DNA from 4 places in the Nostoc sp. UHCC 0251 genome. Region 3 is predicted to be linked to each of the others. Evidence: predicted binding sites of a transcription regulator. Region 3 holds the regulator's gene; each other region holds the start of a gene.

Region 1 (7,622 bases), on a different contig from region 3:
AGCAGTGAGAATTTCACCCCGATAAAGATTTGTAACTGGAACTTCCGCCGTCGGAATCAGCCACAAGTCGTCATCAGCGCATTTAAAGCTTTCATCAGCAAACTTGGGTAACTGACCGGTCGCCGTCAAAGACTCGGTATTCACTAACAGCGGCGGGCTGACTTCCACATACCCAGCTTGAGTATGCAGAGTCAGCATAAATTGAATTAATGCCCTTTCTAATGCTGCACCAGCACCTATCAATGTGACAAAGCGACTTTGGGCAACTTTCACAGCTCGCTCAACATTGAGAATACCTAGCTTTTCGCCAATTTCCCAGTGAGGGAGAATATTCGGATTTTGGGGAATATACTCATCACCCCAACGGCGCACTTCTACGTTATCTTCCTCATTCTTACCAAGGGGTGTAGAGTCGCTTGGTAAGTTGGGAAGTGCCAACACAAGTTGGGCAATTTCAGCTTTGAGGTTTTTTTCCTGGGGTTCCAGTTCACTCAACGTAGCTTTGACAGAATTACCTTCATCTCGCAAAGCTTGAATTTCTGGGTCTTGAGGATTGATCCCAGATTTAATCTTCTGTCCGACAATTTTACCGATTTCGTTGCTCCGAGCTTGGAGTTGACTGCGCGTCCCCTCTAGTTCTCGTTGTTGCCGATCTAATTGTAGAATCGGCTCTATGTCATATTTACCACTACGACTATTCAATCGTTCTTGAACTAATTGCGGATTTTCCCGTATTTGCTTAATATCCAGCACAGATTTTTCTCAGTTTTTAGCCTAAAATCTTCCTGTCAATACAGTTAACACATCAGCATTTAGCATATATTAATTTTGCTTTGCTGTAACTGAAAAAAAAAGTTTATTAGAAAAATCAATCTCTGAATCAAGATTTTACCCTAGCATCACTGCCAGGGCTAAGAAATGTTTCGGAAAAATATGATTAACTTCTTTTGACTCTTGAAAAATTAGCACTTAGATTAAGGTCGGTTAATCCGATTGAGTAGCCATAGTGATGCAATCAACCCTGCAAAATGCGCTGAGACAGTGTTGGTGTTTGCCTGTACCACAAGCATATCTAGACCGCTAATAATCCGGGTAGGGTCAAAAAATTGGGTAGTTATAGCTTGGGGAGATATGGATCTTGCTACCAGTGTACCTACGATCGCTTGCGCTCCCAAAAGAGTTACCAGCGTTCCTCCTAAATTCACCCACAGCCCTAAGCGTAATACTTGCACAGTCTCGCTTTTCCGAGGGCGGTTGCTGGGATTGGAGGATTCTAATTGCTTGCCAATTCTAGTGTAACGGTAAGCTAAATAAATGCCCCCGCCCAAAACAACCAGTCCACAAATTGCTAAAAATACGCCAAAGCCAGTCCCAGGATTATTACTAGGACTGCCAGTTCTTTGATTGAAGATGGCGAACAGCAACACAATTATGCTAGAAACAACGCCTAGTACTAGCTGAATCCAGAAGCTAATCCAACCTGTAAGGCGAAAAGTTTGGGCAATTGCCCGGAGAGTTGAGGAAGATGATGGAGCATCGGGAGTCTGTGACATATTTCACTAATGTGCTGGGCGCTTGATTAAATAACATGGGGACAGGGAGAACTTTGTTGAGAGGGATCACGCTTCACGTCTCTAGCTCTCCTAGAACACCAAATCAGTAATCTTGGAAGAACCTCTCACCCAGCCCCTTTTCGCTTTGGGAAGAGATTTTGCCTCCCAAAGCGAGGAGTGGGGGTTGGGGGAGTTACGTTTTTGATTACTGAATCAATGCTCTAGTCTCTATGTCTTCTTTGATCAATTTACTATTACATCTACCAAATGGGACAAATCAGTAATACTTACTGCTTAAATATGTCCACAGACATAGGAGCTTTAACCCAGAAATATGCCTTAGCTTAAGCTTTTAGAATCTGCGTTGGGAAAATCATTGTAAAACAAAGTGTTTATTAAGTTTTACAGACAAAATTGCATTTTACCTGTAAAATTTCTTCGATGGCATTTTATTGCTTAAGCAGTTCTAACTAGCTCGGCATCACTTAACACCAAGACAGTGACTTTGCCACTCTCTGTTAGCTCCTCACCACACAGTATCGAGCTTGAGTAGGGGTACAGTATTTTGTACTCCTAAAACTTGCAAACTCTTCCCACAACTTCAAAGGCGTGGGTGAGCATTTAGTGTTTACGCTTTGGAATTCTAGCCTAAGTAGCTTTATATACACTATTCACTTAGTAGTAGCACTATATACTGACTACAAGGATTGTAGACCCTACCCTAAGGCATTTTTTTAGCCATTCACTAACCATGAAACTTGAGGATATATATCAATTCTTTGAAAATCCTCCGCCAACTTACCTTTGTCAGGAAGTAGCAGTTTGTTACATACTGTCTGTTTTATTACAAGGTGAATCCTACGGAACCGAGTTGATTGAGCAATTAGAAACTGAATATCCTACCTATAGGCTTTCGGATACCGTACTTTATAGTGCAATCAAATTTCTGGAAGATCAAAGGGCAATCACTGGATATTGGAAAAAACTGGAAGGACGAGGACGCCCCAGGCGGATGTACCAAGTTTCTCCAGAATGGCAAGTTCAAGCGCAGGATTTAGCTTTTCAATGGCTTGACTACATTAACAGGAGGACAAAGTAACGAATAATTGATAATGAATAAGTCTCCTCCAGCCAAACAGTAACAATTAGTTATGGATACTGCTATTCTGCCATCTACGTTCCTGCTAACCTTGTTGTTATCGGTTGGGCTGTTTTTCTTTATTCGTGCCTCGACTAAAGACCGCATAGAAACAGCGCAACTGGTATCTGAGCAAGACGAAGCTGCTTTAATGTCTCAACTAAAAGAGTATTTTCGCTTACGCTCTTACCGAGTGGCAGAGGTAAACCGAGAACAGAACAAAGTGACTTTTGAAGGTTTTGTTCGCCCCAGTTGGTTCTTAGCTATATTTTTAACTCTGCTGGCAGCGACTGGTATTGTTTGTCTATCACTAGTCGTATACCTGCTTTTTCCTAACCTGAGTACCTTTATTCTCGCTATGGTACTGTTGTCGCCTTTGAGTGGTCTATTTTATTGGAAAAAATCTGGAAGACTTGAGAAGGTGTCGCTCAAAGTAGAAACAACTCAGAGCGAACAAACCTCCTCAAGTAAGATCACTGTAGTTGCCCACCGAGATGAAATCAGCGAGTTACAGAGAACTTTACAGCTCAAAGCTGGTGAATAAATGTTGGTTTTTATGACCATCTCTTAACTATGATATGCAGACTTCTGAACTGACCTACTCTTTAGGTAATGGAAAGTAGGAAGGAGAAAATCAAGACTTCTGCTTTGTCAGCTTTCCCCACGACGAAAATCGTGGGGAAAAATTTAAATTCATTAACTTAAATTGTTGACAGAGCAAGGTTTGACAATTTACGGCATAAGAGCGCAACTTCACTAGCGCTTTTGGACGCGCTTGGCTCTATACCTACTCCCTTCTGCATAGTCAAAATAGAATCAATCCATGCAACATAGCGTGGTTTGAGACAAGTTAACTTTCCAACTACCTGGGCTAGCCTTACTAGCAAATCAGCTCCAAACTAAAAAAAAATTAAATTCTGCATAAACTTAGCAATTTTGCCCGTTAATGATAGTCAGGAGCCACATTCAATGCGTAAGATGACCGTTTATGGTTCACCGACTAGCTAAAGCAAGAGGTTCTTGACCAGGCGAAGGTTCTAATACCCTCAAGCTAGGAAACAAGAAATGGTTTTCTTCTACGTATTGAGCACCAAACAGTCCCTTTTCTGCCCAGAAATAACGATCTGTGGTGTGTTCGTTTCGCTTTACGAGTAGCAATGCAGGTGGCAAAATACCTTCAGCTTGAATGAATCTTCTCGCTGCTGTCACAGGTTTTTCTTCACCACTTTCGATGCTATATTGAGGCACATGTTCCAAAATACGCCGTCCTTCCTGACGACGACGACTTTTCCTTTTGCGTCTCCTTGCCAACCTATTGTCCTCCTCTTTCAAGCTATAGATTGTAGTGATAGCTACAAAATCCGTCGCCATTATATAAGTTCTAGTTCAAAATATCAATAGGTTTCAAGGTTTTAATCTAAAAAAATTAATATATTTGAAGTTAGAGAAAATAAGATCACCTAAGGATATAATCCCTTGGTACAAACCATCACTAAAAAGATTTTAGTTAAGCTTTATTAAATGAGTGAGGTAAAAACTAAGTAGCCTCTCTTAATCATGCCTCAAAATCTGTAATCTTGAGCAAAAGCTAAAAAATGTTAATGTCTGCCAGTTCAGATTTTCTTGCTCTGTGTCGAGAGCAAATAGCACTTCTAACCCAAGGGCTAGGAGCAACTTTAAGTATTGTGTACCTGACACAAGAATTGGTAGAGACTCCTTCAGGTGAGGCCAAACTGATTCCTGTAGTGATTTACCCAGAAACAGCATTATTACCACCAGGAGAGGAAACTGCTGAGGCGACAGCATACAAGCAACTTCAAGTTGGAAATGTGTTTATATTACCCAATCAACAAAGAAGGTTATTGACAGCAGGATCAGAATCTCCAACCTCGTCACAAGAGCCTGAGATACCAGGTGCGTCTCAACCCCATCTAAAAGAGGAATACCTATTTAGTGGGAACCAAATTGTTTTACCTCTGGTTTATGAGGGTGTGATGATGGGGTTATTGGTGACAGGTAGAAAAGACCGGGCATGGAATGAACACGAAGAAAGTCAGATTCAACGAATAGCCCAAACATTAGCGATCGCTTGTATTTTAGATCAGCGGCGAGCATGGTTTGAGCAGCAGTTGCATGAACAACAAATTCTCCAAGAAAAACAGCGAGATTTGCTGGATAACCTATTGCATCAGTTTCGTAATCCATTAACGGCATTGCGGACTTTTGGCAAACTGCTATTGAAACGACTCAGACCAGGAGATACCAATCGGGATGCGGCAACTAGTATTGTGCGGGAAAGCGATCGCCTCCAAGAATTACTGCAACAATTTGATCAAGTAATTGATTTGACAGAGGCAGATTTAGCACCACTACATCTTCCTGAAGAAGTATTTGTAGAAGCAACTATCCAAAAAGACGCTAAACCGCCGTTATTATTGCCGGGAACGGGAGATAAAGCAGTTGATTGCTCGTTAGCAGATATATTAGAACCATTATTAATATCAGCCAAAGCGATCGCCCAAGAGCGAAAGCTAAAACTAATAACTGAAATTCAACAGAATTCACCTTTAGTACGTGCCAACGTGAAAGCATTACGAGAGGTATTAACTAACATCATCGATAATGCTTTGAAATACACTCCCACTGGTGGCAAAATTTTAATTCAGGCGGGGCAAGAAAAGGCTAATTTTCAAGGAATTGTGATCAGCGACAACGGGCCTGGCATTCCACCCCAAGATTTAGAGCATCTTGGAGAACGGCATTATCGAGGTGTACAAGCGCAAACAGAAATTCCCGGCACAGGTTTGGGAATAGCGATCGCAAAACAATTAATAGAGCAAATGCAGGGCGAAATCGAGGTTTTCAGCCCTGCAATCAACTCTAAGCTAACTTCACCCGATGCGCCGGGAACTACGTTTATTATTTGGTTACCAGAAGTTCAAAATTAGTCCTTTGTCCTTTGTCCTTTGTCATTTGTAAATACTAATGACCAATGACCAATGACTAATGACCAATGACCAATGACTATCTTACTGAAACCAACAGATTTTGATTGATTGTCATTTGTAAATCGGTATCTGGGTCAATGGCGATTAAGTCAACGCTATTTCTGCCGAAGAACAAACCAATCAATGCACCGATACCAGCGCCACCCAAGACTTCTTCTGTGGCAATGGCGCGATCGCCTGTGACGGCAGATACCGCAGCTGCTGCCCCTGCGCCCAATACAGTATTCTTGATAATTGAACCAGTACTAGTACCCTTGTTGACGGTTTCAGTTTTGGTAATCACTTCAGAGCTAGCGTTAAGCTGATACTCTTGACCACTGGGTAAAACTAGTTTCTCGGCAACGAATTGAGAACCACCTGTAGCAGGTTTGAGTTGACCAATAACCTGGCTACCAGCAGGAATCACTACAGATCCTTCTTGCGTAACCACGCTTTGGGATACTGTCAATGTCAAGGGCGCTGTTTCATCCTTTGTAACCAGAATTTTTTCTGCCTTGTCATACTTCACAGGGATAGCAGTTCCTTGGGGAATTGTTACCGATACAGGCGTTGGGCTAGTAGACCCGACAGCCACGACATAGGGCGAGTTAATTGCTGAGGCTTGATTAGAACTAACCAATGCTTGGTAGATAAAAGCTGCTACCTGCGCGCGAGTAGCGGTTGCGGTTGGATTCAGGAACTTCACATTAGGATAGTTCACCACAATTTGCTTCTCAGTTGCTGCTGCGATCGGGCTACGGGCATAGCTAGCGATGTTAGAAGCATCGTTAAAATATTGCAGAGTGCTTTCGGTATTGCCGCTAGGACTATATTCTAGACCGTTAGCGAGGGAAACTAAAACCTGCTGGCGGGGAATAGCTTGGTTAGGCTCAAAACGATTGCCAGGATAACCTGATAAGAAACCAATGGTATAGGCTTGTTGAATGGCACTGGATGCCCAATAGTTGCTGGGCACATCAGCAAAATTGATTGCTTGCCGTTGCTGTGCTTTTTGGAAAGCTTTGTTGACCATAGCGGCAAATTGAGCGCGTGTCACCGCTTCTTCAGGGCGGAAAGTACCATCAGGAAATCCGGCAATTACACCTCGTTGAGATAATTGTTGAATAAATTGTGCTGCCCAATAGTTAGATGAAACATCAGAAAAAGTAGTTTGAGCAAATGATGGTGAAGCTGTAATGAAAGGCGCTACAGTACCGACTGTGACGCTTAAAGCCATAAGTGCAGCTGTTCCAGATTGCAAACGATTTAAATTAAACATTATTTTTTTAACTCCAATACAATTATTTTTTTGTTGTTAATTAATTAGACCTTTGCTGAAGTATTAAGTTCCCAAATATTTCTATTTTCTGTAAAAACTATTACTTTCGATATACTGGCAAATTAAATAGTAAAACATCAAAAAAATACTTCTCAAAATAGCTAATAATAGGTAATAGTGTAATCAACCTATTACCAATGAAGGCTATTAAATAAGCATTTTAAAAAATATGAATACTGTATGAGACGATACAGAGATAGAATAGTTGCTGGAAAATAGATTTTTTAGGTTTAAAAATAAAGGCGATCGCCTACTATCGTTGAAGTTGCGATCGCCTAGAGCAGTCCTAAATCAGTCGTGAACAATAAGATCCCCGGCTTCTTTGAGAAGTCGGGGATCTGAGTCTCTCGATTTTCACAATTCATTTAGGATTGCTATATCAGAGATGATTAAAGTCACAACAGACAGTTAATTACTAGGGTCTGACACGATATAAGGCGAGTTAATTGCTGGGGCTTGCTTAGAACTAACCAATGCTTGGTAGATCAAAGCTGCTACCTGGGCGCGAGTAGCAGTTGCGGTTGGACTCAGGGACTTTACATTAGGATAGTTCACCACAATTTGCTTCTTAGTTGCTGCTGCGATCGGGTTACGGGCGTAGCTAG
Region 2 (7,622 bases), on a different contig from region 3:
CCTTGATTGCTAGGATTCCCCGACGAGTATGGCAGCAGCAAATGGGTTGGCTATTAATGCTATCATTTTTTGTCTTAGCGATCGGAGCCATCAGTCCTGATGCAATGGGTGTAGATCATCAGCCACGCCTGCCAGCTAATGAACAAATATTAGTCCAGCCAGCATTCTCTAATAATCTTGTTCAAGAGCCAGCAGGTAATAACAAGAAATACAGCTATGTTTTGTTTCACAAAGGCCCAGTCAAAGTAACTCGTCGCTCCTTAGATTTGGCGATACGTCTGAGTACAATTATATTTACCGTAATTTACAGTACTAACCTGTATCTGCTGACAACCGCACCAGAAGAAATCACATCTGGCATAGAAAGCCTAATGCAACCTCTGCGACGCTTCAAGTTGCCTGTCACCGAAATTGCTTTAACTTTAACCTTGTCCTTGCGCTTTATTCCCCTGGTTTTAGAAGAAGTGCAAAACTTATTTCGCTCCGTGATGACAAGGGCAATTAATTGGAAAAAGCTGGGATTGAAAGGAGGATTCAAAGTTTGGATGACAGTCGCAGAGAGACTGTTAGAAAATCTGCTCTTACGAGCCGATCAAATGGCGAATGCAATGATGGTGCGGGGTTTTACCAGTCCCAACGAGCATCGAGTGCAGTGGCACGACTTACGATTTAAAGGGCGTGACTGGCTTGCGATCGCAACTTTAATTTTATTCTGGGGAATACGCCTAGCTATAGGAACTAAGGTCTAATAGACATCTCCAGAAATTAATTATGCGTTACCTGAAACCCTTGTAGAGACGTTGCAATGCAACGTCTCTACATTCATTTTCACCAGATATCTAATGCTTCTCCATTTCCCCTTCATCGGCGTTGGTTAGATTAGCTAGAATATAATGTGGCATGGAAAATTGAACATTGACTCCATAATAAAATTGATCCCCTGCCATTTATCGTAGCTTTTTGGTATGAACCAGATGGTTTGGCAGTTTTGGATCGCGCTCAACCAATTTATGAACTCCCTACTGGGCACTCAACACCGTCTGGGGACAAGTTCATGCAAGAATTATCGCAGACAGCGATCCTGAGAAAGAGTGGTATGAATCTCTGCACAAAGCCCAGACACAATTGGCAGCGCTGAAAATGTTTCTTTCTAGCCCCCAATCCCCAGTCACTTATTCCCTCAGCTATTTTGTGCCATTTAGCCACAGTTGTGGCAGTATGGAAAGGAGTTGAAAAGTTGGCTGTTGGCGTTGGGAACTTCAAAGGGTGTTTTCCCTTGCCACGCAGAACTTCCAACCAGAGGCTCAGGACTATTTTGTGCCTTGTCCCAACAAATTGGTAAATTGAAGTCACCAAAGCAGATGGTGATGTTTCTCAACCAGCGTCTACTCTCTGAATCTACGCTTCGCGGCTTCTGTTGTACCATTTCGCTTCACTACCACTAGCTTCATCTGCCGATTAGAAACTAGATCAAGGTCTTCGTAACCGCAGTTTTGCATTTTAAGCAAATATTCTGACGAATGTTGGTATTATCGTCTGAATGTTTGGAATTCACTGCGAAAAGATATACATACTCCCACCTTGACTACACCTTGACTCTTAAATGAATCCAGAAAACGCAGAAACTTACATAAACCATCCAACTTGGGGTTTACTCTACAAAATCTGTATGGTTGATGAGAACCAGGATTTGTTCACCACACTTTATGCCCAGCGCCTGTTTTTTTTGGTCGCAAATGACGTTAAAGGTGTTAAATTCCAGTCTTTAGGACGGACTGAGGCTAGAATGATGTTGGAAAATCGCTTACGTACCCTGCGGCGCAGTGGGCATTCTCAGGAGTACGATCAGCTTCAGAGTGTTTTCCAACGCACCTTCCAATGAATAGTTCGATTTCCGAACGTATTGTTACCATTCGCTCCTCACTGCCAGCTTCAGTCCGATTGATTGCTGTTAGCAAGCAAGCTTCTGCCCAGGCCATTCGGTCTGCCTATGCCGCAGGAATTCGTGATTTTGGGGAGAGTCGTATCCAAGAAGCCGCCAGCAAACAAGCCGAGTTGCAAGACTTACCGGATATTACCTGGCACTTTATTGGACATTTGCAAAGTAATAAAGCCAAAAAAGCCATCGAGCAATTCCATTGGATTCACTCCGTCGATAACTTGAAGCTGGCACAGCGTTTAGATCAATTGGCGCAACAGCTAGGAGTGAGTCCCCAGGTTTGCCTGCAAGTGAAAATTCTCCCTGATCCCAATAAGTCTGGTTGGAGTGTGCCAGAACTTTTGGCTGATTTACCCACACTCAATCAATACAAAAGTTTACAAATTCAAGGTTTGATGACAATTCCCCCTTCAGGATTAAATGATCCCGAAATTCTAAGTGTATTTACTCTCAATCGGGAACTAGCAAAGAAAATCCAGGAACAAAACTGGTCGCATATTAAAATGCAACACTTGTCTATGGGTATGTCAGGCGACTACGAACTGGCAGTGCAAGCAGGCGCAACGATGGTACGATTAGGAACAATATTGTTTGGCGATCGCTCTTAGCCTATTAGTCATCAATCTTGTAAGTCAGTATTAATACAGATCAGAATTTGATGACAACAATTTTGTAACAGACTGGTGCAATTGGAAACAAAGGATATAGTATTGACAAGAGCAATCGCCAAGGCAAAATAGGGTACAAAGAGCTTTCCTTCGGACAAACCTTAGGATATAATCTTGACTCATTATTATGTTTAGGCGATGCACAGACCTTTCCAAGAAGTGTCAGTTCATCGCCAAAACCAGTAGTATAGGTTACAAATAGCAAGAGCCTTGCTAGAGTATCCACCGATGTAGCGTAGTTTACCGCCGTAGGCATTATTCTTAGCTCAATTAATCCTCAGCCAAGTCAATACAGGCTATTCGCACCAGGAGAGTACACACACAATGAACAATATTTTTTCCAAACTCAGAGACTTTGTGGGTCTAAATGAGCAAGTGGAATACGAGTATTACGAAGAAGAACCAGAAACAGATAATAATTACCAAAACCTGTATCAGCAAGAAAATCCCCAACCACCGGCACCACAGGAGAGCGCAACTGCTCAAAATCGACGCTGGCGGGAACCAGTGCCTACAATGGGAGATGATATGACAGCAGGTTCAAAGCCAATGGGGAATGTGATTGGTATGCCAGGAGCAATTAACGGAATTTCGGAAGTTTTAGTACTCGAACCACGCACCTTTGAAGAAATGCCCCAGGCAATTCAGGCGTTGCGAGAACGCAAGTCAGTGGTATTAAATCTGACAATCATGGACCCGGATCAAGCTCAACGAGCAGTAGATTTTGTTGCAGGTGGTACTTACGCATTAGATGGACATCAAGAGCGCATCGGTGAGAGCATCTTTTTGTTTACACCAAGCTGTGTCCAAGTTAGCACCCAAGGTGGCGTTCTTCATGAAGTACCACAACCGCCAGCACGTCCCTCTCGTCCTACAGGTTCTCCAAATCAAACTTGGGGCAACGAAACTAACCGGATGGCACAATAAAGTTAAATTAGTATTTAGTCCTTTGTCTTTTGTCTTTTGTCATTTGTCCTGGGTTTTGCTCATGGTGACAAATGACAAACGATTAATGACTAATTACCAATGACTAACGACTAATGACTAATGACTAATGACTATAAAATTTGGCTTAATTGGTGGTGGGGTAATGGGAGAAGCGCTCTTATCCCGCCTTATCGCGCGTGGAATTTATCAATCATCAGAAGTCATAGTTAGCGAACCGCTATCTTCACGGCTAGATTTTTTAAGACAGCAATACGATGTTGCAGTGACAACGGATAATAGCCAGGTTTTCGCCCAAGTCAAAGAAGTTATCTTTTTGGCAGTGAAACCGCAGGTGTTTAGCGCGATCGCTCAAGAATTAGCAAATATTGATATTCTTAATAAAGAACAATCACCCCTAATCATTTCGATCTTAGCGGGTGTAACGTTAAGCCAGCTGGAAGCTGCATTTGTGCAATTGCCAGTTATTAGAGCAATGCCCAACACCCCTGCAACAGTGGGAGCGGGAATGACTGCGATTTGTTCAGGTGCATATACCAATGCCAAGCATTACCAAATAGCACAGCAAGTTTTTTCTGCTGTGGGCGAAGTCGTGGAAGTGCCAGAAGGGCTAATGGATGCAGTCACAGGGTTATCTGGTAGCGGCCCAGCTTACGTGGCGCTCTTGGTAGAAGCACTTGCTGATGGCGGAGTATCCGCAGGTTTACCTAGAGCAATTGCCAATCAACTAGCCTTGCAAACCGTACTGGGAACAGCGAAACTGTTGCAAGAAACCAAAATGCACCCAGCAGAACTCAAAGATCGCGTTACCAGTCCTGGTGGTACAACCATTGCGGGAATTGCCAAACTAGAACAAGCGGGATTCCGTTCAGCTTTAATTGAAGCAGTAAAAGCTGCCACACAGCGATCGCAAGAACTGGGAAAATGAGAAAGTAGGGAATGGGGAATGAGGAGTGGGGAGTGGGGAAAATTCAATAAAATTTATTCTATTCCTAGTCCCCTACTCCCCTCTCTCTCTAACGAAGTTGACAAAAGACTCGTTAGTATAGTAAACAATCTGGTTGCAAATGTGATTGAGTGAATTATCCTGCACCGTCTCCAGAACTTGACTTAGGGTCTATATTCCCCTTTGATCTGGATCAGTTTCAAAAAGAAGCGATCGCGTCCCTGAACGCCGGACGCTCAGTTGTCGTATGTGCCCCCACAGGTTCGGGCAAAACATTAGTCGGAGAATACGCCATTTATCGCGCCCTAGCGCGAGGAAAACGTGTATTTTACACTACTCCCCTGAAGGCGCTGTCAAACCAAAAATTACGCGATTTTCGGGAAAAATTCGGGTTTGATCAAGTCGGACTGTTAACTGGAGATGCTTCCATTAACAGAGATGCACCGATTTTGGTGATGACCACAGAAATTTTCCGAAATATGCTTTATGGCACACCCATTGGGCAAATAGGCATCTCGTTAGTAGACGTTGAAGCGGTGATACTTGATGAGTGTCACTACATGAACGATCGCCAGCGCGGTACAGTTTGGGAAGAATCCATCATCTATTGTCCTCGTGAAGTGCAACTGGCAGCCCTTTCAGCAACAGTTGCCAACAGCGATCAACTCACCGACTGGCTAAATCGCGTTCATGGCCCAACAGACCTGATTTACTCCGATTTTCGCCCAGTTCCCTTGGAATTTCACTTTTGCAATCCCAAAGGGTTATTTCCCCTGCTGAATGATAGCAAAACCAAAATTAACCCCCGCCTTCTTCAGAAGAAGAAGGGGAGAGGGGGAGAAAGGGAGAAAGGGAGAAGTGGTAGGCCTGAGGCTCCTGGAATAATTTATACCTTGAGCCAGTTAGAGCAACGGGATATGCTACCAGCCATTTACTTCATCTTCAGTCGCCGGGGATGTGATAAAGCAGTGGCAGAAGTCGGTGATTTATGGTTGGTAAATAATGAAGAGTCCCAGATTTTACGGCAACAGATTGATGACTTTTTAGCCCGTAATCCCGAAGCAGGGCGTTCTGGACAAATTGCACCCCTGTACCGGGGAATTGCTGCCCACCACGCCGGAATTTTGCCTGCTTGGAAAGCGCTAGTAGAAGAACTATTTCAGCAGGGGTTGATTAAAGTAGTATTCGCCACTGAGACGCTAGCAGCGGGAATTAATATGCCCGCCCGGACAACGGTGATTTCCACCCTTTCCAAGCGTACCGATACTGGACACCGCTTGTTGAACGCTTCCGAATTCTTGCAAATGGCGGGACGAGCAGGCCGCCGAGGGATGGATAAACAAGGTCATGTGGTGACAGTCCAAACTCCCTTTGAAGGAGCTAAAGAAGCCGCGTATTTAGGAACATCTAAGCCAGATCCCCTCGTTAGCCAGTTTACGCCTAGTTATGGCATGGTACTCAACTTGCTGCAAACCCATACCCTAGAGCAAACTAGGGAACTCATAGAACGCAGTTTTGGGCAGTACATGGCCACCTTGCATTTACGGCCAGAATACGATGAGATTGCCGAACTCGAAACCCAATTAGCTCAACTTCATGAGCAAATCGCCGCAGTTGATGAAAATGAACTGGCTATTTATGAGAAATTGCGGCAACGCCTAAAAGTGGAACGCCAGATCCTGAAAACCTTGCAAGAGCAAGCGCAGGAAGACAGACAAGAAGAATTGGGGATGATGTTGGGTTTTGCTGTGTCAGGAACTCTGTTGAGTCTCAAGGGCAAAAACATCACAGTGTCTACACCCGTAACCGCAGTTTTAGTGGGGAAATCGCCGGGTTCTGGTCAAGCTCCTTACTTGGTATGCTTGGGGCACGATAACCGTTGGTATGTAGCAACCACAGGGGATGTAGTCGATTTGTATGCCGAACTACCGCGAATTGAAGTGCCACCTGATGTATTACCACCGCCAGAGATGCCTTTGAAGCCAGGGCAGTCGCGCCGTGGTAACGAACAAACATTTGCGATCGCTACGCGTATTCCCAATCCGCTAGAATCATTGCATCTGGCACCAGAAGTAGCAGAACAACTCAGTCGCACTGCTGCCGTCCAAGAGCAATTAGAAGCTCACCCCCTACATCAATCAGGCAATGCTGCGACGCTTTTCAAGCGCCGGGCCCGCTATGTTGAACTAGAAGCTGAACTCGAACAATTGCAAGGGCAAGTAGAGCAACAGTCACAACGTCATTGGGAAGAATTTCTCAATTTAATCTCAATTCTGCAACACTTTGGCGCTTTAGATAACTTAGTGCCCACAGTATTAGGGCGAATTGCTGCTGCCATCCGGGGCGAGAATGAATTGTGGTTGGGTTTAGTATTCGCTAGTGGTGAATTGGACAACTTAGATCCGCACCATTTAGCCGCCGCCGCCGCCGCTTTGGTGATGGAAACCCCCCGTCCAGATAGCAAGGTTAATTTTGAGCTTAGTAATGAAGTGGCAGAAGCCTTAGCAAAATTGCGGGGAATTCGTCGCCAAATGTTCCAACTACAACGGCGGTATAACGTGGCGCTGCCTATATGGTTGGAATTTGAGTTAATTGCGATCGTGGAACAATGGGCGCTAGGAATGGAATGGATAGAACTCTGCGAAAACACCACCTTGGATGAAGGCGATGTGGTGAGAATTCTCCGGCGGACGTTGGATTTATTATCGCAAATACCCCACGTTCCGCATTTGCCAGACTCTTTCCAGCGTAATGCCTATCGGGCGATGCAGTTGATTGATAGATTCCCTGTGAATGAGGTGGTTGAATAAACTGCGTCTGTGTATCTCCACGTCTTTTTCTCTTTGTGCGTCCTCTTCGTCAAGATTAATTTGAGGGGTTTTTAGTACTACTCCAAACCCCTCAGAAATGAATTTACATTTTGCCAAATATTTAGTTAAAAATGCTTTTTTAGTTTCGTATATCTTCTATACGTGATTAATCATGTGTATCTAACAGAATTTATAGTCGCCATCAGCGCTATTCAATCTTAGTACACTAAGTTTCCAGTACCGCGCAACTGACGCAAAGAATTTACACAGTATGGACAGTCACAACCAAATGTCTGAATTGCAGCATCACTTTC
Region 3 (7,622 bases):
AAACTGCCACTAAATCTACATCAGCTAATGGAATGATTAAGTTGCCTGATCAATTTTTTGTACTTCATCATCAGAGAGTTTCAGATTGATAGCTTGTGCTGAGTCTTCAATGCTAGAAACCTTGCTAGCACCAGGAATTGGCAAAATAGCAGGTGACTTGGAACGCAACCACGCCAGCACAATATTATATACTGACACGCTTTTTTCTTTAGCTAACTTAGCGATCGCAGGGATATCTTGCAAGCCCTGATGACGACGCCTACCACCAAAGGGACTCCAAGGTAAAAAAGTCAATCCTTGCTGTTCGCAATATTTTAATACGCCGTCATTTTCTGGCTGTCGTTGCCAAGGGCTGTATTGATTCTGGACTGAGACAATATCCACCACATCCCGCGCCCGCTTAATTTGTTCAACAGAAAAGTTAGAAACTCCCACAAACCGAATCAAACCAGCCTCTACTGCTTCTTTAACTGGCGCAAGGGATTCTTCAATGGTGTAATTAGTATCGGGAGAATGATATTGCCAAACATCGATGGGTTTAGCACCACCTAACGCCTCAAAGCTAACTCGAATTGTTTGGCGTAAATGTTCTGGGTTGCCGTTGCTTGTCCAGTTTCCATCGGGACGCATCAACCCACCCTTAGTTGCCACAATTACTTGGCCAACATCGCCTTTGTAACTAGTAAGTGCCTTGTGAATTAGTCGCTCGTTGTGATGCTTATCGGACTCATCTTTGCAGTAAGAATCGGCAGTGTCAATAAATGTAATACCCAGATCCAAAGCTCGATAAATAACTTGGATTGACTCTGATTCGGAAGGGCGATTAGAAATTGACATGGGCATACCACCCAAACCGATCGCACTCACAAAGATGCCAGTTTTTCCTAGCTGTTTAGTTTCCATGCTTCTAGCTATAGCTTTCTGCCCCAATTATCTATCAGTTAGCCAAAGCTTTTGTAGCTATTCATCATAAATCCTCCCTGGTACTTAGATTTAGTGAGCGGTGAACGGGCTACCAAGGGAATACTCTACTCAGGGTTTAAGTATTCTATACACAGGCACTGATGAAAATTGTCGAGGAAACCCGTACCAGATTGCAGCTAAAGCATCGACCACTCAGAGATTGGCTTACTGGGTGGTGTATTCTTACTTTATGCTTAAGCTTTTTGATTTACTGCTTATTTTTTGAGTTTGCTTCAGTTAAACTAACTTGCGATCGCCTCCCATCAAACCAAATTAATTGTGAGTTGAGGCGGTTCACTTTGGTGGGAAGTATGGAGAAACTTAAAATGTTTGATCCGCAGGAAGCATACATTCTTACAAAGACTCATAGCAAAGGGGGGAAAACCTATCAAGTTGTGATTGTGACTCCATTTCGATACTTTGCTCTTTTATCCCATGTTAGCTATCAAGATAATCAGGAAATTACCTTTAAAATTAACGATTTTATTAAATCTGGGCAAACTTCCCTATTCGTGCAGCAAAATCAGCACAATTATTTATTTTTCTTAAGTTTATTTTTATTGATTATGATAGCGATCGCGACTTTTTTTGCCACATCACCTATAACTACCTGTACCTTCTATAAGAGTATCGATAAGGTATTTATCGAACGTAAAAGCCTGCGTGTAAACCAAGTTATTGAACATCCACTAGAAAATATCCTGCGTTTTGATATCCAAGAAAAGCAATTTAAATACTCCAAGCTTTATCGGGCTGTAATTGTGCTGAAATTCTTCAAGGAAATTCCAATTAACCCACAATATACTGATGAAAGAAGCATCCGATATGCAGTTTCTAGGATACACTCATTCTTAAAGTTTTAACCAAAACTACCCACAGGATAGCCTGTTGACCTAAATTTTTTGGCATTAAGTTCGCGCAGGTTATAGTCCAATAGGCTTGGGTTATTTTTGGCCCTCAACCCATGCCAGTCGATTCCCAGACGCTCTAAAAAGGGTGGTTGGGGAGAATCTTAAATCTTAACTGACCTGTCTTGGGTTATAGCTGCGACTTCAGTATCGTGGGATCGTTTTGCTCGTTAACACAACCTAGTCAACTACAAATACCCACTTTGTCAGTTTGTTTAATTAAGCTATGTTTGATAAATAAAATAAGTAGCCTAAATAATCGGCTGTTATTCCACACTTGACATAAAGCATAGTGAGTGCTAAAAGACGACTGCCAGAAACCACTGCCCATGTCAGAATTACCCGCCAATCCTGGCAACACGGCTTCCTTGAGGGTGAAGTGAGTGCCGGTGAGTTTGAGTGGCATTTTCAGTGGCATTTTCGCCGGGGAGAACTTGCCGTCAAGCCTTCCCAAGGCCGCGCCTTAATCAAAGAACCCCTTGGTCGATTCTTGGAGCAACAAGATTACCAGCTAGAGCCTGGAGGAGATTATGCTTTTACTATTCGGGCGGAACTTTAAAAGTTAAGAGAGACGTGATTAATCGCGTCTGTACAGGAGTTAGGAGTTAATGACCTAATTCCTTACTCCTGACTGCTGAGTGCTGATTGAGTGAGGCGATTTAAGTATCTTTCGATTAAGAGGATGGCAACAATGTCATCTATCGGTCTTGGTGGCTGTCGCAGACCTTGTGGCAATAGCTTTGTTAGCCCCTGGGGCGGAAACATTTGCCAATAGCGATCGCGTGCTTCTAAGGTTGTGTAGCGCTCATCCACTAAAATAATACTCAGAGGTTCTGTCAATTCCTGATATAACTGCTGCCTCCACTGCTTGGCTGTAGTTTGGTCGCCCATTACCATTAAGGAGATAGGAAACTTTTGACGCAGTGTCTCAATGGTAGCGATCGCCTCTTTTGCTAGCACGACCTGATGATAATACAGTTGCCGATCCAGCCCCATTACCGCTAAACCACACTTATCTCGACCTGGATCAAACCCTAATATGACTGGTTGCGTTGCTGAAAATTCACTGGAAGTCATAAGAAATTCAAAATTCAAAATTAAGAATTAGAAATTAAGAAATACAATCACAGCAACTATTTTGGCTGCTGTTCAATATCTTTAAATCTTACTAATAACAGTGTGCAAATACTTTTTTAAGTACTAAAGATAATTTGTCCGTTGACTATTGCCACTAATTTGACTCTCAATGGCCCGGCTGTATAAGTGTCCTCTGCTGCGATCGCTTTGATTTCCAATGGTTGATTGTACTGTCTTAATTGGTTGACAAAGCGCAGAAAAGTACCGTCTACTTGGACATTTTCGATAATTCCGGCGTTACGGGCCCGAAATTGAGAAGCAGAAATCAGTATTTCCAGCCGTTGCTGTAACTGATAGGATGTCATGGTTTTGGAATCGGTAGTAGTTGTGGCCAGCACTGCGCCTTCCGAAAAAACCAATTCATTCCGAGCTGTATCGGCGAAAAACTCTATCTGTTTTTCTCCCCTGACATAATTACCAGCAGAAAAAATTCGCACCACGTATTCTTGACCATCCTCAATCTGCTTACTCAATTTTTCAACCCTCTCCTGGGTGAAGCGTAGTAGCTCTGCATTTGCAGGATTTGCGCCAGGCTCACTTAATTCGAGGTTGGCATTGCGGTTAGCTTCTTGTAAAAGTTGTTCCACTGCCTGACGAGCAGCAGTAGGTTGCGTAACACGAACTACACCCGCGGCCAGAACTTGACCGCGAACTAAGGCCAGCTTACCTAGACGCAGGTCGCGGTAGGACTGATAATATTTTTCTAACCTTGCAACTTCAAGTTCTAGTTGCTGCTGTTGTGCTTCTAATTCTTTGAGGCGCGATTCCCGTTTGGCAATCACTTTCTCTCGCGCTGCAACTTCTACATTACGCTTTTGAATCAGTTGATCTAGTTGGGCGATTTTGCGATCGCGTTGTTCTACGGCTTCTTGACGGTTAGCAAGTTCGCGATCGCGTTTTTCAATTGCTGTTTTGGCTTCGTCAATAGCTTTTTTAGCTTCAGCGTACAATCGTTGACGTTCTGTCTTCAGTTGCTCAACTGCCGCTTGTAGCTCTTTTCTCTGATTGTAAACGCTTTGCAATTCAGCTATAGCTTTTTGGTACTGACTTACAACTTGTCCTAGCTGACCTTGAGTGCGTTGGAGTTGAGTTTGAGTTTGGGCTTGTTGACTAATGGTGCGGTTCAACTGAGCTTGTGTTTGGAGTTGTTTGGCATTGGCCGCTTGCAAAGATTTATTAATTGCCTGCAAGTCTTGTTGTGCTTTTGCTTGGGCAATTCTTGCTTGGTTTAGCTCGCTTTCTACCTGGCTTTTTTGAGTTTCTGCGGTTTTTAACTGTTCCCGCTTCTGTCTGAGGTCTGTTTGAATATCCTCTAACTCAAAGACTCCTTTTCGCAAGCCTTCGTCGGCAGCGAATAAAATTCCTAAGGTTGATGCTGAAATCAAACCGCCCGTAAAAATAGTTACCACTACAGCAGTATTTTTCGGACGAAGGTTAAAAAGTGAGAGGCGGGCTTTGCCAACTCGTGTGCCGATGCGATCGCCCACGGTTGCAATTACGCCTCCCAAGATTAAAATTGCTGCGATGAGGATGTATCCGGTGGTCATCTTTAGCTACCGAAATCCTTCCAGATACAGCCTACTACTTTTAAGCATTGTCTGGAAAGAAGTGGAAATTGGCAATAGCTGAAATTACTCAATTTTAGATTTACCTCTAGCTATTAGTGTCATTTTTGAAAATAGAACACGTGCCGATTCCCCTTTTTCCAATTGCATTTATGTGAATTGCCTACTTAAGGTAACAGGTTTATGCACAGTAATCTTCTTTTTGTGAATAGAAATCATCTTTTTCTCACGCAAATCCCCTAGTAGCCTAGTAACGGTAACACGAGTTGAACCAATTGCTTCTGCGATCGCTTGATGAGATAACTTCAGATCAATTGTGATTCCATCTGCACAAGGAACACCAAAATCCCGACAAAGAATTAGCAAAAAACTCACCAACCTAGAACCCATATCTCGGTGGGCGAGAGTTTCAATCATCATCTCTGTTTGTAAAATCCGCGAAGACAGACCTCGCAGCATTAACATTGATAATTCTGGATTTTCCTTAAGTGCTACCTCCACCTGTTCAATTGGTGCTGACAGTAATTCCGCAGGCGTAAATGCAACCGCGTGGTAAAACCGATCCGATTTATTTCCTGTCAGCAATGACAATACACCAAAAACACTATTTTCCCGCAGCAACGCTACCGTTATTTCCTCTCCTGCCTCGTACACCCTGGAAAGTTTAACAGCACCTTTCAAAAGAAAATAAACTCGTTCGGCAGGATCGCCAGGAAAAAAGATCGTTTTATTGCGTTCAAACGTTTCCACAACTGGCGGAAACGCCCCGGTCGCCATCTGACGAAAAACATTTGCTAGGGCTTTATCTTGTGTCACGATCATCTCCCTTCCCCTACCCAATGCCGGAAAAACAAAAACTGATTACCTAAGAATACACCCGAAAAATGAATATAGCACCGTCAACCTTTCTGTACTTTCCTATACTCAAACCAATCTCTTCATAACTCTTTGTTTATTATGATACATAATTGTTGATCCTTTCAGCTACTAATTGTTGATAAGTAGTTCCAATAGCTTTATTTAAAAGGTTTTTTAAAGAACAAATAAAGATATCTTGAGAAAATCTTTAGGAAAAATCAATAATTTTGTCTTAGCAAACACCCTTATCAATATTCATTTTTGCAAATCCTGTATAAAACAAAGACAAAAGGTGGCTCAGATTCTAGTATGCTCCTAATGATCGATCGCATTAACAATTTCTATGCTAAATCTGACTGGAAAAAATGCCCTTGTTACAGGTATTGCCAATAACCGCTCGATCGCCTGGGGCATCGCCCAACAGCTGCATAAAGCCGGAGCAAACCTGGGTATTACCTACCTACCGGATGAACGCGGCAAGATGGAGAAAAAAGTTGCGGAGTTGGTAGAACCCCTCAACCCCAGCTTATTTCTTCCCTGTAATGTCCAAAATGATGAACAGATTCAATCTACCTTTGACACAATCCGTAATCAGTGGGGAAAGCTAGACATCCTCATCCATTGTTTGGCCTTTGCCAGCAAAGACGATTTGAGTGGAGATTTTAGCGGGACTTCTCGTTCTGGCTTCAACACCGCCTTAGAAATTAGTACCTACTCGCTGGTGCAGTTAAGTGGTGCAGCTAAACCTTTGATGACTGAGGGAGGTAGTATCGTCACCCTCACATATTTAGGCGGTGTCAGAGCAATCCCTAACTATAATGTCATGGGAGTTGCCAAGGCGGGATTAGAAATGAGTGTGCGTTACCTAGCCGCTGAACTAGGGCCGCAAAATATCCGCGTGAATGCCATCTCCGCAGGCCCCATCCGTACTTTGGCATCTTCAGCGGTGGGTGGGATTTTGGATATGATTCATCATGTAGAAGAAGTAGCTCCCCTACGACGCACCGTCACTCAACTAGAAGTGGGTAACACTGCGGCTTTCTTGTGTAGTGATTTGTCCAGTGGTATTACCGGACAAATTCTATATGTAGATGCAGGATATGAAATCATGGGAATGTAAGATAATTTGGGGAGTGGGGAATAGGGAGTGGGGAGTAAGTGAAGAATTCTTCTTACCCATTCCCCATTCTCCATTCTCCATTCCCAATTCCCTATGCAAACAACCAATCGTCAAATTAATTCAAGCTACGACCAGTTAAATACAACCCCTCGGATTGCCACTGTTCACCGCACCACTGGTGAAACTGATGTGCAAGTTACGATCAACTTAGATGGTAGAGGAACTTGCACAGCAGCAACAGGTGTTCCGTTTTTAGATCACATGTTGCATCAAATTGCCTCCCACGGGCTGATTGATATAAATGTCCAAGCCAAGGGAGACTGGGAAATTGATGACCATCACACCAACGAAGATGTAGGTATTACCTTAGGGCAAGCTTTTAACCAAGCACTAGGAGACAGAAAAGGGATTGTCCGCTTTGGTAATTTTCTTGCGCCACTGGATGAAGCCTTAGTTCAGGTAGCGTTAGACTTTTCTGGACGTCCTCACCTCAGCTACGGCTTGCAAATCCCTACCCAGCGTGTAGGAACCTATGACACCCAACTAGTACGCGAATTTTTTGTGGCAATCGTGAACCATAGCCAAATGACACTTCACATTCGGCAATTGGATGGCATTAATTCCCATCACATTATTGAAGCAACATTTAAAGCCTTTGCAAGAGCAACACGGCTGGCGGTGGAAATTGACCCTCGTCGTGCTGGTCTAATTCCCAGTTCTAAAGGCGTTCTATGAAAGGAGTCAAATTGGATATTGGGCATTGGGCATGGGGCATTGGGCATTGGGCATTGGCAAGAAGACTTAGGGACAAGGAGAATTGGGGACAAGGGGAAAGATTTGTTGCAAGTCCCCTTGTCTCTTTATTCCCCATTCCCCATTCCCCATTCCCCATTCCCCATTCCCCATTCCCCAGTCCCCAGTCCCCAATTCCCATTCCCCATTCCCCGATAATTGACACACTGCTCAGTGATGGTTATTATCAGCCTACTGGGTAACTTGTAATTAATACCAAGCTGGTAATTAGTAATTGAACCGAGATGAAGTCTGTTGCAGATGACCCTGATTCTCAAC
Region 4 (7,622 bases), on a different contig from region 3:
ATTCTCAAAGCCTGCTTTCTGTAAACGTTCTAGCAAGTTATCAGTGGTGTAATGCTTGTAATAGGGTTCATGGAAAGTTTCCGGGAAAGAATCCATCATATATTCCAACTCAGGTGAATCACTCAACTGAATTGAGTCACAGATAATAAAGACTCCTCCTGGTTTTGTTACCCGGAAGCATTGCTCAATGACTGTCTGACGTACAGCTGCTGGTAACTCATGGAAGAGAAAAACAGAAGTTACAGCATGAAAATAGTTATCTAGATAGGGTAACTCTTCAGCATTGGCTTGTAAAAGTTGCGGCAGTTCTCCTGGAATTTGGGATAGTAGTTCATTTGCTTTACGCAAATAAGCTGGTGACAAATCTGTGCCAAACAGAGATGCTTGAGGCAAGGCTGCCCGAATCAACTTTAGAGTCCGCCCAGTTCCACAAGCTACATCCAAAATACGGGCTTGCCGTGGTGTAACCAATTCAAAAGCTTTCACCCCTTGCTTGAGAGGAGCAAGAACCCGCCGCCGCATCGCATCAGCTGCCCCACCAAAAAGAATTTCTACTTGTAAGTCATATAAATTGGCTGACAAGTCACTCAAGTAGCCATTGCTTTGATGATGGAAGTTCTGGACGTAGTAGCTGGGATAACCATCTGTGTCAATTTCGGGTGAAAAATCTTGATAATTCTGTTGTTTAACCCGCTCCCAGATTTGAGGTAAATCTAGGCATATCAAGGGATAGTAGCGGAAAAAGTCATCCCAAGGGTTGTCAAACAATAAACTTTCTGGATAGACGCCTTTTTGGGTATCTTGCCAGTCTGTTTCCAGCAACTCATTCAATCTCTGTTGAAGTTTCAGTAAAACCTCATTCGGGATGGGTTTGGTCTTTTGTTCAAGTGTCGGATACACCAGGTTCCTCAACCGTGAACTTAATATTTTGTGAGCCAGACCAAAGTAATTTTTGCTCTGCTGAAAGGTTTGATAAGTCAGCTTAGTTAAACTCTCAGGCATAAAAATAGCTCAAGTTTTGATTACTTAATATGTAAACAATTGTAACGAAAAAATTATCTACTGTTGGAAAGGTAAAGGCTCTCAGGTGAGACAAATCTAAAGCCAGATGATTTTGGTCATCAAAGGTAGATTAGGGAGGATTTTTCGAGCTTTGGGGAAAAATACCTAATATTGTCAGCAAAGGCAAATATAAATTTTTGTAAATAGTAGCTTATGTTACAGAATCTTTGCTATATTGGTTTATAGAAAAACCAATAATTATATATTCACAAAATAGAGAGGACTATGGTTATGTCTATCGCAGATAAATCTCGTGCGTTAATGGTGCGTGAACATCAGCAAGTCAAGAATCGCCAACAATCAATGCTGATGCGGGCTGCACAAGAACTTGGTCTTCCTGAAGAAGCATCCCACTACTGGAACCCGATTCAAGGCAAGGTAGATGCTAACAGTCGGATGATTTATGGGCCCAGTCATGCCTCTATGAGCTAAGTTTGAAGAGTTTTAAGGTTGATTTTTTGAGTGAATATTTCAACCGACAACTTTGGAAAAAAAAGCCACCCTCTAGGGTGGCAAAACTTATATATTTAGATAGATACGGTACTTAAGAATTAAGCATCGTAGTAGAGGTAAAACTCGTAGGGATGAGGACGCAGCTGCAACTGCTTGGCTTCGTTAAGCTTGTAGTCAATCCAATTTTCGATAAAGTCTTCCGTGAATACGCCTGATTCTGTCAAGAAAGCGTGATCGTTTTCTAGTGCTTGCAATGCCAGTTCTAAAGAACTTGGAGTTGAGGGAACCTTTGCAAGCTCCTCTGGAGAAAGTTCATAGATATTCTTATCTAAGGGTTCACCAGGATGAATTTTGTTCTTGATGCCATCGATACCAGCACAAAGCATTGCAGCAAATGCTAAGTAGGGGTTAGATGTAGCATCTGGACAACGGAATTCCAAACGTTTAGCTTTGGGGTTCTTACCAGATAGAGGAATACGGATAGAAGCAGAACGGTTTCCTTCGGAGTAAGCCAAGTTAACAGGAGCTTCATAACCAGGTACTAAGCGCTTGTATGAGTTGGTGCTGGGGTTGGTAATTGCCAACAATGCTGGTGCGTGTTTGAGAAGGCCACCAATGTAGTACAACGCCATGTCGCTCAAACCAGCATACTTATCACCTGCAAACAGAGGTTGGCCGTCTCTCCAGATGGACTGGTGACAGTGCATTCCTGAACCGTTATCGCCAAAAATTGGTTTTGGCATGAAGGTGACAGTTTTGCCGTATTTCTTAGCAACGTTCTTGATGACATATTTGTAAGTCATCAACCAGTCAGCCGCTTCGATCAACTTACCAAAACGGAAACCTAGTTCGCACTGACCACCAGTAGCAACTTCGTGGTGATGCTTTTCAATGGGCACACCTAATTCTGCCATTGTCAACAGCATCTCTGTACGGATATCTTGGAAAGAATCCGTCGGTGCGACTGGGAAGTAACCTTCTTTGAAGCGTGGTTTGTAACCCAAGTTGGGTTTTTCATCTGTACCGGCTTTACCGGAATTCCAAGCACCTTCTTCGGAGTCTAAGAAGTAGTAGCCTTCGTTAGCATTTTGGGCAAACCTAGCACTATCAAAAATAAAGAACTCAGCTTCAGGGCCAAAGAAGGCTGTATCACCAATGCCACTAGAAACCAAGTAATCTATTGCTTTTTGGGCAATAACGCGTGGGCAACGGTTGTACGGTTCACCCGTGCGGGGGTCTTTAATACTACAAATTATACTTAGTGTTGGCACTTCCATGAATGGGTCGATCCAAGCAGTGTTGGGGTCGAGTACCATTGTCATGTCCGATTCGTTGATCGCTTTCCAACCCCGAATGCTGGAACCGTCAAAAGCTACGCCATCAGTGAATGCAGTCTCATCGATTTGGTTCTGGTACAGTGTGAGGTGCTGCCAAGTCCCTACTGTATCGATGAATTTGAGATCAATCAGTTGAATTTTTTCATCTTGAATTTTCTTCAAGAGTTCTTGGGGTGTCGTCATTGTTACTCCTTCTCTACCAATTTCCTAAAGTAAAACCAGAATCTTACATTGCATCCTAACCCTGCTGATCTCAATCAGACCGTGACACACCAGAAATATCTTAAATACTAGACATTAGCTGATTTTGTAGTTTGTGCTACAGATATCTGGATTATCAGGTTATATTAACCTTTCAGGGATCATCTGTACAAAACTGGAAAGTTCATCATATAGGGGTCAACTTTGGCATAGAATCCATAGATAGTGGATAAATTGTTTTTGTGCCGAATCTATTTTTAATAGCACAAAAATTTACTGGTGCATAAGTGCAGCCAAATAAATATCAAACCATAAATAGCAATGATTGGGAGAAGAAGGAATGCGCGATGCGGTAACAAGTTTAATTAAGAATTATGACTTAGCTGGTCGGTATTTTGACCGGAATGCGATCGATAGCCTAAAGTCTTACTTTGACAGTGGTACAGCACGAGTACAAGCGGCGGCGGCGATAAATTCTAATGCGGCTGCACTTGTCAAGCAAGCTGGTTTGAGGTTGTTTGAAGAACTGCCAGAATTGATTCGTCCTGGTGGAAATGCTTATACAACTCGTCGTTATGCAGCTTGTCTGCGCGATATGGACTACTATCTGCGCTACGCCACCTATGCGCTGGTTGCAGGAAATACAAATGTGTTGGATGAACGAGTGCTACAAGGGCTACGGGAAACTTACAATTCTCTAGGAGTGCCTATTGGTCCTACGGTTCGCGGTATCCAGATTCTCAAGGATCTAATTAAGGAGCAAGTAGCAGCAGCAGGTGTGGCTAATACTGCTTTTGTGGATGAACCTTTTGATCACATTACACGCGAGTTGAGCGAACAGGATATTTAGATTGTAAGTGGGCAAGGTGTCTGCCCCGATATATATAAATAGCGATCGCACTTTTGTCTGTGTTGGTAAAGAGCGATCGCTTTTTTGTGAACTCTACCAGGCATTGAAAAGGCTGTACAAAGCGATCACTCCTAATCGCTCATTATACTGCTCATAATTTCTCAAGTTTAACAACACCGCCTTCGATTGCCTCTACCGTTAATCTGTAACCTTCCATCAGTGACATACCGACAAGTGGATCTGACTCAGCTTCATCAATGGGAATGGTTAGTAATTGCTCATCCCAGACAACAATAGCTTCATACACATCAAACACACATTCACTACCATCTCCTAGAATTGCTCGTCCTCGCCTTTTCCAGGGTAGCTCTAATGCAGCAATGAAATCTGGCGGTAAGGATAACCAACCGTTAAAACCTGTATCAACAATGGCGCTTTGCTCATGTACTTTAGCGTCAGCACCACAAATACGTAGAACGATAGTTGGCTCGTAGTCAGCATTCACACTTCCAATAATCATTTTGTTTTGTGGATGCGCCCAGCCCCGAACCGACGGACATAGCGAGAGCCAACACGCACAAACCAGATTTGTGCATCTGGGTAGCGAGTTTCAAGACGCTTCGAGGCATTCATTTCATCAGTATCCATTTCCCAGCCACCTGTCTCGATGTCGATCGCTACAATCTTGCCATAATTATTTGCTTCGACTTGTGGGCGCACTTGAAAGTCATATATCTCATCACCGCGACGAGCAAATTCTTCTTTGCTGTAACGAGGTTGTCTTAATGGCATAATAAATATTCCGTAGTCTTAAACCACTGGTTAGGAAAGAAAAAGTCCTTTGGCGTCTATTTTAAACTTAACAGTTGAATTCGACTGGCTAAGGAATGCGATCGCTCATAGATTAAACGCATTAGCTTGTCTTATTTGAACTAGAAGCGGCATAAAGCGGAGGGTTATTATCTCACACCAGAAGAATTAATTGTTAGAAATCTTAGCAGAAGCCTATTTAAATGCCATTGATGAGGCTTGCTTAAAAGTAGAAGAAGGTCGTTATGAAGCCCATGAATTAGAAAAAATTGTGAACCGGGAAGAAATCATCAATCGTGCTTTGGCTTTAATCTTACCAGGAGAGTCTATTTAATTGGCTAAACAGCGACTCGACACACTATTAGTAGAGTTAAATTTATGTGCTTCTCGCGCTTTAGCACAACGGCTAATTCAGGCGGGGGAAGTTACTGTTAATCAGCAGTTAGTTGATAAAGCTGGGACTGAAGTTGATATTACTGCTCAAATAAATATTAAAGAGCGATCGCCTTTTGTTTCTAGAGGCGGTGAAAAGCTCTCCAAAGCTTTATCAGTATTTGCCATTCCGGTAGCGGAGCGTATTTGTTTAGATGGTGGGATTTCTACTGGTGGTTTTACTGATTGTCTTTTGCAAGCTGGAGCAAAACAAGTCTACGGAATTGATGTCGGTTACGGGCAAGTTGATTGGCGGTTGCGAAATGATTCGCGGGTGATTTTGCGGGAACGTACCAATTTACGGCAACTACGACCAGATGAGCTATATGGCGAAAATGACCCGATTCCTGATTTGGCGGTGGTCGATGTATCGTTTATTTCTTTAACAAAAATTCTGCCTGCTTTGTGGCAACTAACTCAAGCTAACCGAGAAGCTGTATTGTTAGTCAAGCCACAGTTTGAAGTCGGCAGATCCCGTGTGGGTAAAAAAGGTGTTGTGCGCGATCCAAACGACCAAGCTGATGCCATTTTTCAGGTGCTGCAAGCAGCCCACGAATTAGGATGGAAATACAAAGGCTTAACTTGGTCGCCGATCACTGGCCCTGCTGGGAATATCGAATATCTTTTGTGGTTGGGAATGGAAAGTGAAACGCCACCACTTGATTTAGAAGCAATCAAGCAAATAACGCAATCAGCAATAACTGATTTACGGAAGAATTAAAGGTCGTAGATTAAACATTCTACGGAATCTGGATGGCGATCGCAGTAATTATCCAAAGAGGTTTTCTTTGATTTTGCTTGCTGTTGATCAGCTTTTTCAGCTTGTAATTCTTCCACAATGTCCCAGGCTACGGCACAACCAGCAGAATCACTGCCATTTAGCTCACAAGTTGTACGCGCTTCAGTAATGGCTTCAGTAATAGCTTCTTCAAGATTTGTTGCCCCAGCAGTTTCAAATGAGTTTAGAGTAGTTGTCATGATACTTTTACCTTTAATTGACAGAGTATAGATATTAACTGTGAGCTTTCAATGACCCCAGGAAGCTCACCCTCTTAGTTGGAGCAACAAGACAGGCCTTGCTCACATTTCCAGTTTAGATAGGCTTCCCATAAGAGGTGGTGGTAAACACCGTCATCTTTTTAGGTAATTTGAGTGGGAATTGCCCTCTTGTCATCTTTGATTTAAAAAGCTAGGGAAATTCCACTAGTTGGAGTCACTAGTAGAGGTGGTTATGTTTTCAGTCTTGCATTCTAAATTCGGAATGTCAGTCAATTGTCAGAAGAGTTTGATAGAAGTTGATAAACACTTATAAACAGCAACAAAAGGGAAACAATTGTTATTTATTCTCAATATTTAATGCCTAACTCTTGTCGCAAGCGATACAGAATTGTATTCTGGTCAACTTGAGAAAGAATTTCTTGAATCACGCTGCTAGCGCCTAACTGTCCCCAAGTGCAGCCTTTTTCGAGATACACCTGAGCGGCTTTGCCAACGGAGTATGCACCATAACCAGCAATACCAGCTTGAGCGATCGCACTGCCAGCAAAGGCAGTAATATTGCTGGGATTGTCACCACTGGTTATCACGGCAGTAGTTTTACTTACACCCAAAAGCAAACTGCTACCTAATTCTCCCAGTAGCAAACCACCAGAACTAAATAAAATCGTTTTTAAAATTTTCCCGGCTTCGTAGCTAGTCATCGGCAAACCATACAATCTAGCTAGGGCGCGAATTAAAGCCAAATCCGCAACAGTTCCCCCAAGAATATCTAAGAAGGCGATGGGATTGAGCATTACTGCCAAAGCTTTGTATTTGGTAAATTGCCAAATGATATCTTCAGCTTCTTGTTCGCGTAAGTCGATGGTTTTTTGAGCGATCGCGGCTTCTGCATCTCGTGCTTGGATCAGTGCATTTAAAGCCAGAAGCGATCGCCCTTCCCGATTGAGAATATTCAGAATTGTCTCCTTTAGTTCGTCTACTTGCGGTGGCGGTGTCTCCCATTCATAACTAACACGCCCATCAGACCACTCAACCCGCACTTCCATTGGTGCTGGTTCCGCCGCCACCATGACAATTTCATCAGGTAGTAGAGGTTTTGCTTGAGGAGCCACTGCGGTCTTGGGGTTTCCCCAAGTGGAGCATGTGGCGTGATGCCCTGTACCGAGTTGTTGCAAATTTTGGTAAATTGCTCCCTGGTCTGTATCTGGGTAAAGGTCTATTTTGTTAAATACTAAAATCAGGGGTTTTTGGGCTTGACGCAATTCCAGCAGTGCTTGATACTCAGTGCGCGTGATATCACCAGACACGATAAACAAAATTAAATCAGCCTGATGCACTACTTCTCGGGCCATATCCGCCCGTGATTCACCCTCAATTTCATCTAATCCGGGGGTATCAATTAACTCCACTAACACCTTACCCCCTGGCTGCCAACGGACGGAACGGGGCCATTGAGTGACACCGTTTAGGGGCCCAGT

What was found. The regulator NtcA, encoded in region 3, controls nitrogen genes in cyanobacteria. The targets are predictions, from matches to a motif close to TNTGTANNNNNNNNTACANA.
Region 1: VB740_RS28555 (DUF3155 domain-containing protein) is a predicted target of NtcA. The motif match lies at 4,031-4,050, and genes of this name have one in related genera.
Region 2: VB740_RS31960 (cell division protein SepF) is a predicted target of NtcA. The motif match lies at 2,787-2,806, and genes of this name have one in related genera.
Region 4: glnA (type I glutamate--ammonia ligase) is a predicted target of NtcA. The motif match lies at 3,159-3,178, and genes of this name have one in related genera.

The regions. Positions count from the first base shown of each region.
Region 1 is NZ_JAYGHD010000340.1:2,557-10,178, forward strand. It holds gene serS (serine--tRNA ligase) at 1-753, opposite strand, end outside; gene VB740_RS28540 (DUF3611 family protein) at 975-1,553, opposite strand; gene VB740_RS28545 (PadR family transcriptional regulator) at 2,305-2,652, shown strand; gene VB740_RS28550 (cofactor assembly of complex C subunit B) at 2,705-3,235, shown strand; gene VB740_RS28555 (DUF3155 domain-containing protein) at 3,685-4,002, opposite strand; gene VB740_RS28560 (ATP-binding protein) at 4,287-5,639, shown strand; gene VB740_RS28565 (S-layer homology domain-containing protein) at 5,716-6,957, opposite strand; partial or broken gene VB740_RS28570 (S-layer homology domain-containing protein) at 7,441-7,622, opposite strand, start outside.
Region 2 is NZ_JAYGHD010000380.1:5,882-13,503, reverse strand. It holds gene VB740_RS31985 (energy-coupling factor transporter transmembrane protein EcfT) at 1-749, shown strand, start outside; partial or broken gene VB740_RS31980 (hypothetical protein) at 1,018-1,233, shown strand; gene VB740_RS31975 (hypothetical protein) at 1,199-1,426, opposite strand; gene pipX (transcriptional coactivator PipX) at 1,604-1,882, shown strand; gene VB740_RS31965 (YggS family pyridoxal phosphate-dependent enzyme) at 1,879-2,547, shown strand; gene VB740_RS31960 (cell division protein SepF) at 2,932-3,534, shown strand; gene proC (pyrroline-5-carboxylate reductase) at 3,662-4,480, shown strand; gene VB740_RS31950 (RNA helicase) at 4,630-7,308, shown strand; gene VB740_RS31945 (hypothetical protein) at 7,527-7,622, opposite strand, start outside.
Region 3 is NZ_JAYGHD010000006.1:28,104-35,725, reverse strand. It holds gene VB740_RS01740 (aldo/keto reductase) at 37-903, opposite strand; gene VB740_RS01735 (hypothetical protein) at 1,065-1,826, shown strand; gene VB740_RS01730 (DUF3146 family protein) at 2,161-2,430, shown strand; gene VB740_RS01725 (resolvase) at 2,493-2,948, opposite strand; gene VB740_RS01720 (DUF3084 domain-containing protein) at 3,065-4,555, opposite strand; gene ntcA (global nitrogen regulator NtcA) at 4,724-5,395, opposite strand; gene fabI (enoyl-ACP reductase FabI) at 5,775-6,551, shown strand; gene hisB (imidazoleglycerol-phosphate dehydratase HisB) at 6,645-7,286, shown strand; gene VB740_RS01700 (hypothetical protein) at 7,283-7,546, shown strand; gene VB740_RS01695 (ABC transporter ATP-binding protein) at 7,589-7,622, shown strand, end outside.
Region 4 is NZ_JAYGHD010000292.1:6,566-14,187, forward strand. It holds gene VB740_RS20400 (class I SAM-dependent methyltransferase) at 1-1,002, opposite strand, end outside; gene VB740_RS20405 (hypothetical protein) at 1,294-1,494, shown strand; gene glnA (type I glutamate--ammonia ligase) at 1,614-3,035, opposite strand; gene apcB (allophycocyanin subunit beta) at 3,394-3,903, shown strand; gene VB740_RS20420 (hypothetical protein) at 3,920-4,060, shown strand; gene VB740_RS20425 (clan AA aspartic protease) at 4,055-4,423, opposite strand; gene VB740_RS20430 (hypothetical protein) at 4,420-4,695, opposite strand; gene VB740_RS20435 (hypothetical protein) at 4,886-5,047, shown strand; gene VB740_RS20440 (TlyA family RNA methyltransferase) at 5,048-5,866, shown strand; gene VB740_RS20445 (Calvin cycle protein CP12) at 5,863-6,123, opposite strand; gene VB740_RS20450 (GTP-binding protein) at 6,492-7,622, opposite strand, start outside.